DNA from 3 places in the Cupriavidus sp. F041 genome. Region 3 is predicted to be linked to each of the others. Evidence: predicted binding sites of a transcription regulator. Region 3 holds the regulator's gene; each other region holds the start of a gene.
The links. Region 3 encodes FNR, which switches genes on or off when oxygen is low (the NO sensors DNR and NnrR bind a similar motif). Its sites were predicted from a motif close to TTGATNNNNATCAA; they were not measured.

Region 1 (5,061 bases), 220 kb from region 3:
GCTGGCCGTCGGGACCATCGGGATCGACGATGGCCGGAATCCGGTTGTTCGGGCTGATGCGCAGGAAGTCCGGCTGGTGTTGCTCGCCCTTGGTGATGTTCACCGTCTTGACGGTGTAAGGCAATGCCATTTCCTCGAGCGCGACGCTGATCTTGCGTCCGTTCGGCGTGTTCCACGTGTGCAGGATGATGGTCATGGGAGTCGGTAGGTGATGAGGGGGTTCGCCCTGGCTTGCGCCCGGATCAGCTCAGCGGCACGCCAACATACTGCCGGAAGCCGGCACGCCCGCCGACGCGCTGGTACCAGCGATCCAGGTCCGGCGTCGAGGGGCGGTCGATCCGGGCGTCGAGGCCGTACCAGCGGCGCGCGTAGGCGCCCAGCACCAGGTCGGCCAGCGTGAACGTGTCGCCCTCGAGAAAATCGCGGTCTTGCAACTGACGGTCGATGATCTGCCACAGGCCCGCCACCGTGGCGGCGTCGGCATTCAGGCGCGCCACGTCGCGCCCTGCGGCCGGCGTTCGCACATAACCCCAGAATACCGGCCTTTCCGCCGGCTGCAAGGTCGAAAGGGACCAGTCCAGCCAGCGGTCCACGCTTGCGCGCACCTTCGGCTCGGCCGGGTACAGCGTGGTGCCTTTCCCGTACAGCATGGCAAGGTAGCGCAGGATCGAATTCGACTCCCACAACACAAAGCCGTCATCGATGAGCGTCGGGACGCGCCCGTTCGGATTCATCGCAAGATACTCGGGCCGGTCGTTGCCGCCGAATTGCATGCCGGCGTCGATCCGCTCGAACGGCAGGCCGAGTTCGCCGCAACACCACAGTACCTTCTGCACATTGACCGAATTCGCCCTGCCCCAGATCGTCAGCATTCCATGCGTCCCCAGTGAAAACACCTCGTTTGCGGAAGACGTCAACGATACACCAAGGCCGGGATGCCAGCCGCTGGCTCCGCCTCGGTGGAGCCAGCGGCTTCTCCTCTAGTTTCTCCATTGGCGCAGAGCGCCGGGGTAGCGCGCAAGGGGGGGCGGGCAAGTTGAAAAACGACGCCGGCACCATGCACCAGCGTTCTCTATTCTAGAGATTGTGCCCGGCTCAAGCGATAGTCATTGACTTCGGAATACTCGGCCAGTTCGAGGTAAAGGCCTCAGGAGAGCACGAGATGATCGACCACCCTGGTCACGCCCGGCGCCGACCGGGCCGCTCCCAACACAACCTGCCGCTCCCGTGGCGAATCGACCCTGCCATCCAGCGTCACGACGCCACCCAGCACCTCGATCCGGATATGCGCCGCTTCACGCCCGGCATGACGCCGCAAGGCTGCGTCGATCCGCTCGGCCACGTCGGGCGGCGCGATGCGAGGCTTGATCGCAATCTGGTTGATCACACCAGCCACGCCACGCAGAAGTCCGACGGAGCGCTCGGCCAACTCGCTCTGATAACTCCATTCCACTTCGCCAGCCAGCGATACCCAGCCCTTTTCGACGCGCACCTTGATCCCGGCGGCTGGCAGGCTCGCATGCGCTTGCAGCGCTGCCCTGGCCGCTTCGGCGATGGCCTCGTCATCGTGCTCGCCCGCAACGCGCACATCGAGTTCGACCACCACGGCCTTGACACCGTCAACGCGCTCGGCGGCGCGCTCCGCCGCCAGCTTCTCCACATAGGTTCGCAGGTGGCCGCTCAAGGTCACCACGCCACGATTTACTTCCACGCCAACCGTGGCGGCGTCGACCGCGGGATCCCAGGCGAGTTCGTCACTCACGTCCTGCTTGATCTGCAAATCGGTCTTCATCCATGTTCTCCTTACTGGTACCGGCGCCGGGTCCATCTGGCGCGACCGGTATTCCAGCTTAGATGCCGGGCAGGCGCGGCCCTTGACACATATCAAGCCCCGGACTTCCGTTTTGCGCTCTGGATATCGGACTCAGTGCGAGAACAGCACGGGAATCGTCATGGTTTCCAGCAACGTCCGGGTCACGCCACCCAGCATCACCTCACGGAACCGGTTGTGCCCATAGGCGCCGGCCACGATGAGATCGGCTTCCAGGTCAGCGGCTTCCGACAGCAGCCGCTCGCCCGCATCGGCGAGGGTGGTCACGGGGAGGTTGCAGACCGCCGCCGTCACGCCATGCGCCGCCAGCCAGGTCGCGGCGTACTGCGCAGGCGTGTTCCATGGGTCGCCGGCCTTGCCCGCCACCGTGCAAGTGGCAATGGTCACGGCCTCGGCCTGGCGCAGAAATGGCAGCGCATCGTGGATGGCGCGCGCCGCCTCGCGCCCGCCGTCCCAGGCGATCAGCACGCGGCTGCCAACGGTGTTGAACCGGCCCACCCTGGGAATCGCCAGTACCGGCCGGCCACTGGCAAGCACGATGGATTCGACAAACCCCTCGGCCACGAAGGCCGTCGGATCCGCCGGGTCGTCCTGGCCGACCACCAGCAAGTCCGCCAGGCGTGCTTCGCGCTGGCCGATGGCCAGGGGAAGCCCGTCGAAAGCCTGCCATTGCGCAGTGATCGGCAACTCTTCCGTCGCGCCCTCGAAGCTGCGCCGCACGATCTCGCCATCCTCCTCGTAACGTGCCTGAAGGGCATCGAGGTAACGCGCGCCGTCGGGCAGCCGGTACACCCACGCGGGCTCGGGACGGTGGCAGGCGAACATGCCGACCAGCGTGGCTTTGTGTCTGGCGGCCAGCTGCGCGGCGATTTCGATGCGATGGTACGAGCGGCGGCTGGGATCGAGAATCACCATGATGGTGGCGTAGGACATAGGGAGGCTCCCGCCCGTCGACCGGGCTCGTGATCGGGTCAGAATGCACTGTAGTGCCTGCGCCGTACAGCGCAAGCGCGGCCGGTCCGGTCGTTGCGCCAGGTCAAGATATTGCCGGGCCACGGCCACCGGGCAACGCAGTACATGAGAAACCGCAGCAGTGCGAGCCGCGCTTCGGCGCCTTCGCAATGCGCGCAGCGGATATTGGCATTCTGTATCACGCTGCTTGAGGGGAATATGACGCACGTCAATGCGCGGCATCTGCGCGAGCCTATTCTTCCCAAGGAGCCGCCGCCGGGAAAACCCCATGCCGCGGCGAACCACCGGCCGCAGCCTTGGAGGCGCGATGAACAGGTCCAGGATCCTGCCCTTGGCGCTGATCTGCTTCCTGCCGGGTTGCGCCATCCATGCGCCGGCGCAGCAGCAGACCAGGCCCCCGGCCGCGATCGCCACGCCAGGCGTTCGCTATCTGGCCGGCGGCGGCAGCGCCGCGAGTCGCGATGCCATGCTGGCCAGGGCGGCGGATTTCAATATCCGCCTGCACCTTCCGGACGACAAGCCCGCAGGCCAACCCGCTACGGTATCGGTCACTTTGTTCGATGCAACGCGAGAAATCGTACTGGTCACGGAGACGATGGGGAGCCTGCTCTACCTCCAACTGACGCCGGGCGACTACCGGATCGTGCTGCGCCGTGGCAACCTGATTGAATGCCATGGCTTCGAGGCCGGCGCGGCTCCGCTCGACCTCTATCTCGTGCCCCCGGGATAAACACCCGACAGGCTTGCCTACACGACGGCCACCCGTCCATCGGCAAGCAATTGCGAGAACCAGCCGCCTGCCAGCGTGGCCAGTTCCTCGATCGCGGCGGGCTCCTCGAATACCCGGCCCTCGCCCGCCACCAGCCGCAGTTGCCGCGGACAGCGAAGGCTGGCGAACGCCAGGTCATTGATCCGGATGCCTTCCGGATCGCCGGCACCCACCACAAGAAGCGTGGGTACGGCCACCTTGCCCAGGGTGTCGGCGTCGGCCAGGTCCACTCGCCCCGCGGCGAGCACGAGCGTGCGCAAATCCGTGCCCGCTTCTCCCGCCAGCTTCAACGCGACGGCGGCGGCGGTGCCGGTGCCAAAGCAGCCGACGGGCAGCGCCGGCAAGCGCAGCCGCGTGCGAACGTAGCCCGGCACCGCTTGCATCACCGTTCGCAGCCGTCCGGCCAGCATGGCAATATCCTGGCGCTTTTCCGCCCGCATCGACTCCCTTGGCCCGATCAGGTCCACCAGCAACGTAGCCAGTCCCCTGGCGTTCAGTTTCCTCGCGACATACTGGTTGCGCACAGCGTGGTCGCCGCCCCCGTTGGCATGGACCATCAGCACCAGCCCGACCGGATTGCCGGGGGCGTCGAGCACGCCGTGAAGCCTGGTGCCGTCGCACGCGATGCCTACCGGCAAGCCATCGGCGAGGGCTCTTGCTCCGATGGCCTCGGCGTGGCGCGATTCGATGTCTCGCCACAACAGCGCACGGACCTCCGCGTCGTCCACCTGCGGAAAGCGCTGGTAGGCATGGTGGATATCGGGATCCGTCCCGGCTGCCCGCAGGCACACGACCTCGTCGGCGCAGGCGCGGACCACCGCCAGGCCTTTTGGTGCGCCGATGGGAACGGCGCAAACCAGCCTGACCGGCTGCTGCCTGCGCACGGTATGGATCGCCGCCATCATGGTGGCGCCAGTGCAGATCCCGTCATCCACCAGGATCACAACGCGGCCACGCGGGTCCAGCCGCGCGCGATGCGACGTGTAGATCGCGCATTGTTGCCGCAGCAGATCGAGCTTTGCCAGCCGCTCCTGCGCAAAATGGATGGGATCGGGCTGTCCCCCCGCCGGGCGCTCAACGGCGTAGGTCCAGCCATTCTCCGTCACGGCGCCAATCGCGGCGACGGCGTTGTCCGGGCCGGTAAGCTTGCTGACCAGCATCACATCGAGATCGCCCTCCAGGGCGTCGGCGAGTCCGCGCCCGACAGCTACCCCGCCCTTCGGAACGGCAAGGATCAGGGGATGCTGGCCACGATAGGCGCGCAGCGCTTCGGCAAGCTGCGCCGCGGCGTCCTCGCGGCTCTCAAAGCGGGCAACCAGCGGATTCATCGATCTGCTCCTCTCCTGTGTGCCGCAGCAGCGCGGCGCGGCTAGCGCCCAGAATAGTCCCCCGGCGGCGACACCACTTGCGCTATGTCAAGGATTGGCAACAGCCGGTCTCAACGTGAAGCGCACCCTACTCACGTGACCCCTGGATACCAGAGCGGGTT
Region 2 (5,061 bases), 550 kb from region 3:
TTCACGTTGCGCAAGGCCTGATGGAAGCGCCGGCCTTGCGCCATGTCAATCGATCGCAGTACGGGCCACGCAGGAAAGGTGGCCCGTACTACGATGAAAGCTGCGCAACAGGAATTCGACAAGGAGAGAAGCATGCTCACCAGGCAAGCCTCAACCGAGGCACGCAGGCTTGACTACCAGGGGGCGGAGGAATGGCGCATGCCTATCATGGACGCCCTGCGCCGCGTGGTGGATCCGGAACTGGCACTGTGCATCCTTGACGTTGGCCTGATCTACGCCATCACCGTATCGGACGGATCCGTGCATGTCTCGATGACCATGACTTCCGCCGCATGTCCGGTGGCCGACATGATCCTGGACGATGTGCAAATCGAACTGGAAGGCGTGATGCCACTGGGATACCTGATCGAAGTGGAATTATGCTGGGAGCCCGCATGGACGCCGGAGCGCATGAGCGCCAGCGCGAAGCACGCCATGGGATGGTGAGCGTGGCCGCGCGTCGCGCGCAAGGACGCCAGCGCAAGACCTGGCCTCGGCTGGCGGTGCTGCTGCTGGCCGTATTCGCACTGCTCGCGGGCATGCTCGGCGGATTGTTGCGCGCAGGCGTGACGCTGCCTTGGGCCGGCGATTACCACCTGCCGTGGCACGCGCTCCAGTTCCACGGCGCCTTGATGACCGGCGGCTTTTTCGGCACGGTCATCGGCATCGAGCGTGCGGTGGCGCTAGGCCGTCCCGCCGCCTTTGCGGCGCCAGTGGCATCGGGGCTGGGCGCTTTGCTGATGGTGGCGGGATTGCCTGCCGCCGGCGCGTGGGCCATGGCAGCCGGCGTGCTGGTGTTCGTGGGCGTCAGCGTGGCAGTAGTGCGGCGCCAGCCGGCTGCCCATACCGCCTTGCTGCTGGTCGCCGCGGTGGCCTGGCTGGCCGGCAACGCGGGATTGGCGTCAGGCCACTGGCTGGCCTCGGTCAACGCCTGGTACTTTATTTTCCTGGTTGTCACGGTCGCAGCCGAGCGGCTTGAAATGACGCGCCTGATGCGCCGCAGGCCCGGCGCGCAAGCGGCCTTGCTTGCCATTCTGACGGTGCTGGTGCTCGGTGCCGCCGGCTCGGCGCTGGAAGGGAACCCGGGCAGGATCGGCGGTTTCGTCTATGGCGCATCGCTGGCGTTGCTTGCCGCCTGGCTGGCATTGTTCGACATTGCGCGCCGCACGGTGCGCAGCCACGGACTGAGCCGCTACATGGCGGTCTGCCTGCTTCTGGGCTATGGCTGGCTGTTGGTGGCAGGCGTGGCGTGGGCGGGAACCGCGGCAGGGCTGCCATGGCGCGACGCCGCCTTCCATGCGCTGGGACTGGGCTTTATCGTCAGCATGGTGATGGCGCATGCGCCTGTCATCCTGCCGGCGATCACGCGTACCAAGCTGCAGTTCGGCAACAGCTTCTATGTGCCGCTTGCCTTGCTGCATCTCTCCCTGGCAGCGCGGTTGAGTTTCGGCCACGCGTTGCCGGCAGTCAGGGCCGTGGCGGCGGCGGGCAACGTTGCCGCCATCCTGCTCTTCATCGCCGTAGCCGCCGCCGCGGCGCGGGCATGGCGCGCCCGCGAGGCGCCACGGCCCCGGCAGTCCTGAATCTTCCACCGGACGGCGAGGGCCACATCGGACGGCCTCAGTTTCTGCCCGGATCTACTACTACGCCGGCATGCGGCGGAGCCGAAAATGCCCGCGCCAGCAGGTCGGCGAGCGTATAGCTTTCAAGATGCTGCAGGAAACTCCGGCGAGCGCCATCCATGACGCAGCAAAGATGCTCGTCGCTCGCGAACTTGCGGGTGCTGCCGTCGGCGAGGCCGGCAACCAGATCGAAATCGGGCTCCACGCTGCGAACCACGTCGCCGAGATTGATGCTTCCTGGCCCGGACGACAACTGCATGCCGCCGCCTCTGCCGCGCATGGTCGCGATCCATCCCTGGCGGCTGAGCTTGTGCGTCACCTTGACGATGTGTGCTCTGGAGATGCCGTAGGCCTGTGCGATCTCGCTATTGGTGCACATCCGTTCAGGATGCCGCGCCACGTAGATCAGCAGCCGTAGCGCGTAGTCGGTCATGGTGGTAAGGCGCATCGTATGAACCTGTTGATATTCAGGCCTGCCTGGGCCGGCTTGTCCGCGGGCAAGCCAATTGCGGAAAAAGCGAATCGGGGGAGCGAAGACGGCCTGAATGCAGCGGAGGACGGCGTGGTTAGCCGCCGCTGCAGCCGCAGCCTGTGCCGTTTCCGCTACCGCATCCCTGTGTGGCGGCTGCGGGATGGACGGTGAAGTCGATCACCACGGCATCGCCCGCGCGCTCAACGTAGGCAATCTGGAGTTGATCTTGATAGCGCCGGCGCAGTTGCTCGATCAGGGGAAGGGGATCGTGATCGTTGACGAATCGCATCGACTCGCCTTCGCCCAGCGCTTCGAGCGCACCAAAAATCGCGGCATGGCGAAAGCGCTTGGCAATGCCGCGCGCGTCGAAGAGAAAGGGAGTGTTGGTTTGCATGGCAGCGTCCTTGGTAGCGTGTCTACGCAGGCATGCTAGCGAGGTATTGGTCCGCCGCGATTGACGCCTGTCAAGCAATTTCCGGTTGGGGGTTTCACGCCGCGAGGGCGCGCTTACCCGCCGGCAAACCTGCGCTGAAGCGCCTGGATATCGTGAATCACGACTTCAGGGCCGGCTACGCTGATCAAGGCCGCTTCGCTGAGCCGCTGCAGGGTGCGCGAAAGCGTTGCCGGCGACAGCCCCAGCTTGGAAGCGATCAGATTCTTGTTGACGGCAAAGCGCGTGAGGTTGCCCTCGCGAGGCCCGTTCAGCAGGTAGCCGATCACTCTCTGCTGCGAATTGTGCAGGTTCACCGTCTCGATATCCTGCACCAGGGTATGCAGGCGCATCGACAGGCCCGCAAGCATGCGGCGCGCAAAGGACGGATCGCGATCGATGGCGGCAAATATATCCTTCTTGTCGAGCAGGATAAGCAGCGTGTCGTCGAGCGCCTGGGCGTCCACCAGGTAGGGGCGGTCAAGGAACATGACGGCCTCCCCAAATGCCTCGCCGGGGCCGAAGAACTCGACGATTTTCTCGAGGTTGCCGTGCACCGAGGGCAGTGCCAGCTTGATCTGGCCAACGGCAACAACGTATAAGCCCGCAGCCGCGTCGCCGCGCCGGAAGAGATGGCTGTGCTTGGATACCCTGACCTCATGGCAGGAGCCCGCCAGTTCGGCCAGTTGCTCTGTGTCGAGGTTACGGAAGAGCGGCAGGCTTCCCAGCAGCCCCTCGAGATTTAGTTTGTGGCGCATGGATTGCCTCAGTGGCGGTGGTTGCATCGGTCAAGCTGTCGCAGCTTGCCTCTGGGGCAGGCCGGCCTTGCGGACCGGCAAATGACGGCGTATCCCGGAGTGCGACGACAGCTAGTAGCGCATAGGATTCCACGCCCGGGTCAATCGGATCTTGTGGCAGATCAAGTCAGCCCGTCTTGGCTGGCGAGCTTTGACGGCCAGGACCGCTAGCGTGCGCCTCTTCGTTGCGCCATGCGCTGGCCAATCCCGGCGAGGCGATCGCGCGACAACCGTACGGCTGCGGGATAAACCTCGCGCTCCTCCCGCAATGCGTGCTCCGGATAGCGTGTGGCGAACGCCTTGAGCTCAGGCGGGGCAGGGTGCCTTGTCCCCAGCGACATCGCCTCCAGCCAGGGCTGCACGCAACACCACAATTCACCCAGGTACTCATGCTCGGCATCCAGCTCGTCAATACTTGCGGTCAGGCTGGCGTCACCCAGTTCCCGCAGCGCGGGGAACAGGTCTTCCTCCTCGTCCGCGTGGTGCAGCGGCGCTGCCAACTGGAAGTATCTCAGCACGCTGGCGGCGGCGGCTCGTGCTTCTTCATCCGCGCCGTGCAGTACCGCATGCTGCTCAAGCCTGTGACATAAGCCGGCAAAACGCCGCACCTTGTCATGGCAGGCCAGCAGCAACTCAATCGGTGAATCGAAGCCAGGAAGACTGGCGGCGGGAGAAAACATGATCACACTCCGGTTGGGCCAGGCCTTCTCCAATTGCCTGCTGCCAATCTTCGAGTATCGCCCGAAGCGGCACGCGCTTTGTTGAGTTAGCGCAAGAAAGGCGCGGCACAAGCTGACGGGCTGGCTTGCAACCCAGGCGTGCAACCCTTTACCGCGATCAAGGACAACGCGGCCTCTGGCGGCTAGCATGGCTGCGCCAGGATTGAGAGCGAGGATAGGGCATGGCGGGGAGCACTAAGGCACACCTGAAATACGAGAATGCGCCCCGGCCATCCATGGTCCTCGGCTGCCTGCTGCCGGCGCCATGGCTTGGCGCGGCGGCGGGATTGCTGCTGGCATTCGGACCCGCGGACGGCTTGCCGTTCCGCTTTTCCCCGACGGTGCTGGCGGCGGTCCATCTGCTGGCGCTGGGGATGCTGGTTCCAGTCATGGTGGGGGCCTTGTTCCAGATGATGCCGGTGGTCGCCGGGGTGCGGATACGCGGCGCCGCCAGCCTGGCACCCTGGGTCGCTTTGACAGGGGGGAGCACCGCATTCGGGCTGGCGGGGGGATTCCTGGCTGGCCGGCCACCGGGCTTTCGCGTGGCAATCGTGCTAGGGGCCCCATTTCTAAGCCTCGTCGGACTGGCATTGCTGCGGGCGGGAACGCGCGTGGCAGCCACGGACGCCACCACGCGCACGCTGGCGGGCATAGGCGGGGCGCTGATCGTGACGGTCACGACTGGCGCGGCGCTGGCTGGCGTACTTGGCGGGCAGTGGCAATTGTCGCTGGGTCCGTTGTTGCAACTGCATGTCGCCTGGGGGCTGGTTGGCTGGCTGGCCACGCTCGTTGCCGGTGTCGCGACGACGGTGGTGCCAATGTTCTGGCAGACCGGGCGGCTGCCGGCCAGCCTGGTTCGCTTCCTGCCCTGGGGCATCTGGCTGCTCCTGCTGGGGTACAGCGGTGTGGTGATCGATCTGCCACGGATCGCCGGACCCGGCGCGGCGCCTCTGCTGCTGCTCCTGGGGATACTCGCGGCATA
Region 3 (5,061 bases):
TTCTTTTCAAATGCTTCTACCAGTTCGGCGATGCCATCCGTGGCACCAGCATCGAGGACACCAGGAACGGACCGGGTCAATTCGCCAGCTTCAGACACATCGGCGACGGGCGCGCCAGCGTCGCCCGCAGCCTCCTCGCCGGCCTCGGCTTCACCCCCGCCGGCATCCGCGAACGCTTCTTCGTCGCTTCCGGCCGGCAGAGCAGGCACGGTGCCCAGGGGCTCGAAATCGATGGGCTCCTGGTTCAGCAGCGCGGCTTGCGTCTGCGCCTGGACATCCTCCAGCGGCGGCAACTCGTCTAGCGTGCGCAGGCCAAGATCATCAAGGAAGTGCTTGGTGGTGGCGTACAAGGCCGGCCGGCCCGGCACGTCGCGGTAGCCGATCACCTCGATCCAGCTACGGTCCTCGAGCTTCTTCACGACTTCGGTGCTCACCGCAACACCGCGGATTTCCTCGATATCGCCCCGGGTGACCGGCTGCCGGTAGGCGATGATCGCCAGCGTCTCCATGACCGCGCGGGAATATTTCGGCGGTTTTTCAGGATTCAGTCGGTCCAGGTATTCGCGCATGACGGGACGGCTCTGAAAGCGCCAGCCGCTGGCCAGCGCCACGAGTTCCACGCCGCGCTGCTCCCAGTCGCGGCGCAGCTCTTCCAGCAGCACCCGAATGGTGTCGGCACCGACGTCGTCGGCAAAAAGCCGGCGCAAGTCATTGACGCGCAAGGGTTCCTGCGCACAGATCAGCGCGGTCTCGAGGACGATCTTCGCCTCTTGGGTATTCATGTGATTGCGTGCAGCCTGTCTTTGCACCTGCGCCCCGGACAAACCCGGACGCACTGGAGATTGCGGGTTCAGCGGTTGGAATTGCCACCGCCATCTGACCGCGCAGCCAACCGCAATGCTTGATGCATGCAGTCGTGCGCTTTCTTTTTTGCATCGGGTGCCGGACCTGCCCGGCAGGAGATCGCCCGGCCACCGGCTTTACCTGCCGGTCGACGGAGCCCTTGCGTCGCGCCTTCCCCCTGATGTGGCGGACCTGTCCGGCACGACGTCCGTCGCTCCGGGTGCAAGAAAAATACGGATATCGGGCCTGCTTGGCCTATTTCACCCCGCCCTGCCGTGGCTGGTCTTTTGAACCAAATAATCTTTTGAACCGGACGGCGGATTGGGAACGGTCCCTGGCGGTAATACGTGCTCGAGGGTTCCTGGCATGCATCCCTGAGTGCGAATGCTACCTGACGATGCCACGATGAAATACGCTGCGCGATATCGCTGTTCTTGCGATTGTATGGCATTCCCTGGCAAACCTGCAACCGATTCGCACAGGCATCTGCCCGGCAAAGTGCGCAATGCGCCATGAAGCGGCGTATCAGAAGACCAGACAGAAGCCGTGCGCGGCCAGCGTCTCTGGTAAAAGCAGCGCGCGCGCCACCCCGACCACACCAAAGGCAACCACCGCCAAACCGGCAACGGTACGTACCGCCGGGCGGCGCGACCACTGCCTGAGGTAGCCGGACAGGCCCGAGATAACCAACAGGTTTGGCAAAGTGCCCAGTCCGAACACGGCCATCACCAGCGCCCCCGAAGGGGCGTTCCCGGCCAGCAGCGCCATCGCCAGGGCGCCATAGACCATGCCGCATGGTACCAGCCCCCAGGCCAGCCCCATGCCGTAGCGGCGCAGCAGCCGCCCCTGTGGCAGGCCCATGGGCGCCAGGCGCGCGCCCACGGCGGCAAAAACCCGGAGCAAACCGCCAGCGCCGCGCGCGGCAAACCGCTCCAGCCAGGCAGCCCCCACGACGCGCCCGCGCAACATCCATAAGCCCGACATGACCAGCATCATGCTGCCGATCCCGAACAGCCAGCGCTGCAGCGGCAGGTACTGGGCCTTCCAGACACCGGCGCCCAAGGTACCCAGCAAGGCACCCAACAGCGCATACATGCTCAGCCGCCCGGCGTGCATCACCAGGAGTTCGAGCAGCCAGTGGCCTGGCTGGCGCAGGATGATGGCCGGCACACGGGCCGTGCCGCCCTGCTCGGCGGCAAGCGCAATCCCGCCGCACATGGCCGCGCAATGCACACCGCCTAGCAAAGCCAGGGTAAAAACGCTGAAGAGCACGCCTACGGTCAACTTCTCCTCCCAATCACATCCCCTGGCGCGGTAAAATGCGCCCTACGCGCCCCCGCGACTCCAAGAGGCGCTATCAACATGAAGCCCGGCGCCCGCGCACATCCGCGCAATCGCGAATCATGACGACGGGCACGGCAGGCGGCGCCACGCAGATGGCAGGCCCCGCCAGACCCGCGCCAGGCTAATGTGGATAGCGCTTCCAACCGACAGCTCTCAACGTCAAGCTTTCAACTCAATGCGCCTGCCACACGCGCTTGAGTGATTGCGCTAAACCGACAGGCCCCAATTGCTAACATCCATTCCCATTACCGAGATGTCGCCCCGCTGCTCCACTTGCTCGCTGGGACAGCTCTGCCTGCCCGTCGGCATGTCGCAGCAGGACCTCGAAAAAATGGATTCGCTGGTGCAGGAGCGCGTGCGCGTACGCAAGGGCGAGACCCTGTACCGCCTCGGCGATCCGCTCACCGCCGTCTATGCGATCCGCTTCGGCACGCTCAAAACCCACCTGACGATGGAAGATGGCCGCTCGCAGATCACGGGCTTCCACCTCCCCGGCGAAGTCGTCGGGCTCGACGGCCTTGGCGAAATGCAGCACGCATCCGACGCCACCGCCCTTGAGGATACCGAAGTTTGCGTGGTGCGCTTCGGCGACCTCCAGTCGCTGTCCGGTTCGCTCCCGTCGTTGCAACACCAGTTCATGCGGCTGATGAGCAAGGAAATCTCGCAGGACCAGGTGATGCTGATCACGCTGGGCTCGATGCGCGCCGAAGAGCGCCTTGCCGCCTTCCTGATCAACCTTTCGGAGCGCCTTTCCGCGCGCGGCTATTCGGCCTCCGAGTTCGTCCTGCGCATGAGCCGCGAGGAGATCGGCAGCTACCTCGGGCTCAAGCTCGAAACCGTCAGCCGCCTGTTCTCCCGTTTTGCGGAAGCCGGGCTGATCCAGATCCGCCAGCGGCACGTCAAGCTGGTCGACATGACAGGCATCAAGCAGATCATCAACAAGTCCTGCTAGTCCGGCAGGCATCGACCGGCCGCGCGGAGCTTCCCGGCTCCGGCGGCATTGGCGGCCGCCTTGCCTTCCTTGCGTTGTGCCAATGCCACGCCGCGCCGGCCTGGCCACGGCACCCCTGCTCCGCCGCCCCCTGCCCCGCAGCGCGAAGACGCGCATCGCGCTCACTCCAGTTCGTCTGTCTCCGCCAGCCGCGTGGGCATGGTGTAAAGCGTCAGGCCACTCGACAGCGAACAGAGCACCCACGCTATCAGGAAGCTCACTGTGTAAACCGCCTCCCGCGACGCCTCGACCGGCTGTCCGAAGAAGCGCAGATCGCCGGGATCGACCACCGAAAACACCAGAGCGGTCGTCAGCCCGGCTACCAGGAAGCCGGGCCATAGCACCCACATCAGCCAGCGCAGTCTCATGGTCACCTCGCCTGCGCCGTGGCCGGCGCAGCTTGCCGCCCGATACCGCTACCCGCCTTCTCGACCACCAGCCCGTGCCGCGATACGCCATCGACAACGGGCGGGTCCGGGTGCGTCATAGCCAGCCAGATCGTGACCCCGCAGGCCACCATCGCCAGCAAGGGCCCGCTCATCAGCAGCCATGGCCAGGGTTCCTTCCACCAGGGATTGCTTTGCTGCATCATCAGGCCTCCTCTAGATTTCTCGGTTCAAAGATTGCGCGGTACGATGAAGCTGGTGCCCTGGCTGATTTCCGCGCCGCCCCCACTGTCATCTCCTGTCGCGGTGACCGTCACCTGGATCTTGTGCGTGCCCCGGCCAGCGGCTTCGATCGGCACGCGCACGCGAATCGGAATCAGGCGGTTTGAGGTGGGCTCGAGATTGCCCGCAGCGTGATCATATTCCACGGCCAGGCCCTTCAGGTCATCACTGTCCGCGCGGATGGCCACATGCATCGGCGCCTCGGTCGTGTTGATCAGTTGCAGGCGATAGACGTTCTCGATCCAGCGCCCCTCCACTTCCCTGCCCAGCGCGCCGCGGTCGCGGATGATATCGACCTTGAGCGGCGTGCGCATGGCCAGCGACACCGTGAAGCCGGCAACCAGGGCCAGCCAGATCACGGAGTACACCACCGTGCGCGGCCGGAACAGACGCTTGCGCGCCTCCGCCTCGGGCAGCACGCTGCGCATGGCGTTCTCCGAGGTGTAGCGGATCAGCCCGCGCGGATACGCCATCTTGTCCATGACCTGGTTGCAGGCGTCGATGCAGGCGCCGCAACCTATGCAGTCGTACTGCAGGCCGTCGCGAATATCGATGCCGGTGGGACAGACCTGCACGCAGATGCTGCAGTTCACGCAATCGCCCAGGCCGGCGGCCTGGTGGTCCACCTTGCGCGAGCGGCTGCCGCGCGGCTCGCCGCGGCCCACGTCATACGTCACCACATACGTGTCGCGATCGACCATCACGCTCTGGAAGCGTGCATAAGGACACATGTACTTGCACACCTGCTCGCGCATGAAGCCGGCGTTGCCCCAGGTGGCGAAGGCGTAGAACAGCATCCAGAACGTTTGCCACGGCCCCAGCGACAGGCTGAGCACGTGGCCGCCCAACTCGCGAATGGGCGAGAAGTACCCTACGAAGGTAAAGCCGGTCCACAGCGCGATCACGATCCAGAGTGTGTGCTTGGTGGCCTTGAGCCGCAGCTTGCGCGCGCTCCACGGATCGCCATCCAGGCGGATGCGGGCAAAGCGATCGCCTTCCACATGCCGCTCGATCCACATGAAGATCTCGGTGTACACCGTCTGCGGACAGGCATAGCCGCAGAACAGGCGACCCGCGATCGCCGTGAACAGGAACAGCGAGAGCGCGGAAATCACCAGCAGCACGGACAGGTAGATCACATCCTGCGGCCAGAGCACCAGGCCGAAGATGTAGAACTTGCGCGCGCCGAGATCGAACAGCATGGCCTGGCGGCCG

Region 1: a site for FNR is predicted at 3,002-3,015, ahead of ACZY0R_RS27880 (universal stress protein). Genes of this name have one in related genera too.
Region 2: a site for FNR is predicted at 2,588-2,601, ahead of ACZY0R_RS26315 (DUF2249 domain-containing protein). Genes of this name have one in related genera too.

What each region holds. Positions count from the first base shown of each region.
Region 1 is NZ_JBVASY010000002.1:2,290,515-2,295,575, forward strand. Features, by position in the region: gene ACZY0R_RS27865 (glutathione S-transferase family protein) at 1-196, opposite strand, end outside; gene ACZY0R_RS27870 (glutathione S-transferase family protein) at 243-872, opposite strand; gene ACZY0R_RS27875 (BON domain-containing protein) at 1,148-1,792, opposite strand; gene ACZY0R_RS27880 (universal stress protein) at 1,925-2,764, opposite strand; gene ACZY0R_RS27885 (hypothetical protein) at 3,111-3,533, shown strand; gene ACZY0R_RS27890 (phosphoribosyltransferase family protein) at 3,551-4,900, opposite strand.
Region 2 is NZ_JBVASY010000002.1:1,952,191-1,957,251, reverse strand. Features, by position in the region: gene ACZY0R_RS26335 (anaerobic ribonucleoside-triphosphate reductase activating protein) at 1-21, shown strand, start outside; gene ACZY0R_RS26330 (metal-sulfur cluster assembly factor) at 133-486, shown strand; gene ACZY0R_RS26325 (DUF8744 domain-containing protein) at 435-1,622, shown strand; gene ACZY0R_RS26320 (RrF2 family transcriptional regulator) at 1,660-2,109, opposite strand; gene ACZY0R_RS26315 (DUF2249 domain-containing protein) at 2,228-2,527, opposite strand; gene ACZY0R_RS26310 (Crp/Fnr family transcriptional regulator) at 2,641-3,321, opposite strand; gene ACZY0R_RS26305 (hemerythrin domain-containing protein) at 3,528-4,040, opposite strand; gene ACZY0R_RS26300 (hypothetical protein) at 4,262-5,061, shown strand, end outside.
Region 3 is NZ_JBVASY010000002.1:2,505,888-2,510,948, forward strand. Features, by position in the region: gene scpB (SMC-Scp complex subunit ScpB) at 1-782, opposite strand, end outside; gene ACZY0R_RS28960 (sulfite exporter TauE/SafE family protein) at 1,369-2,127, opposite strand; gene fnr (fumarate/nitrate reduction transcriptional regulator Fnr) at 2,414-3,139, shown strand; gene ACZY0R_RS28970 (hypothetical protein) at 3,301-3,546, opposite strand; gene ACZY0R_RS28975 (FixH family protein) at 3,549-3,770, opposite strand; gene ccoG (cytochrome c oxidase accessory protein CcoG) at 3,795-5,061, opposite strand, start outside.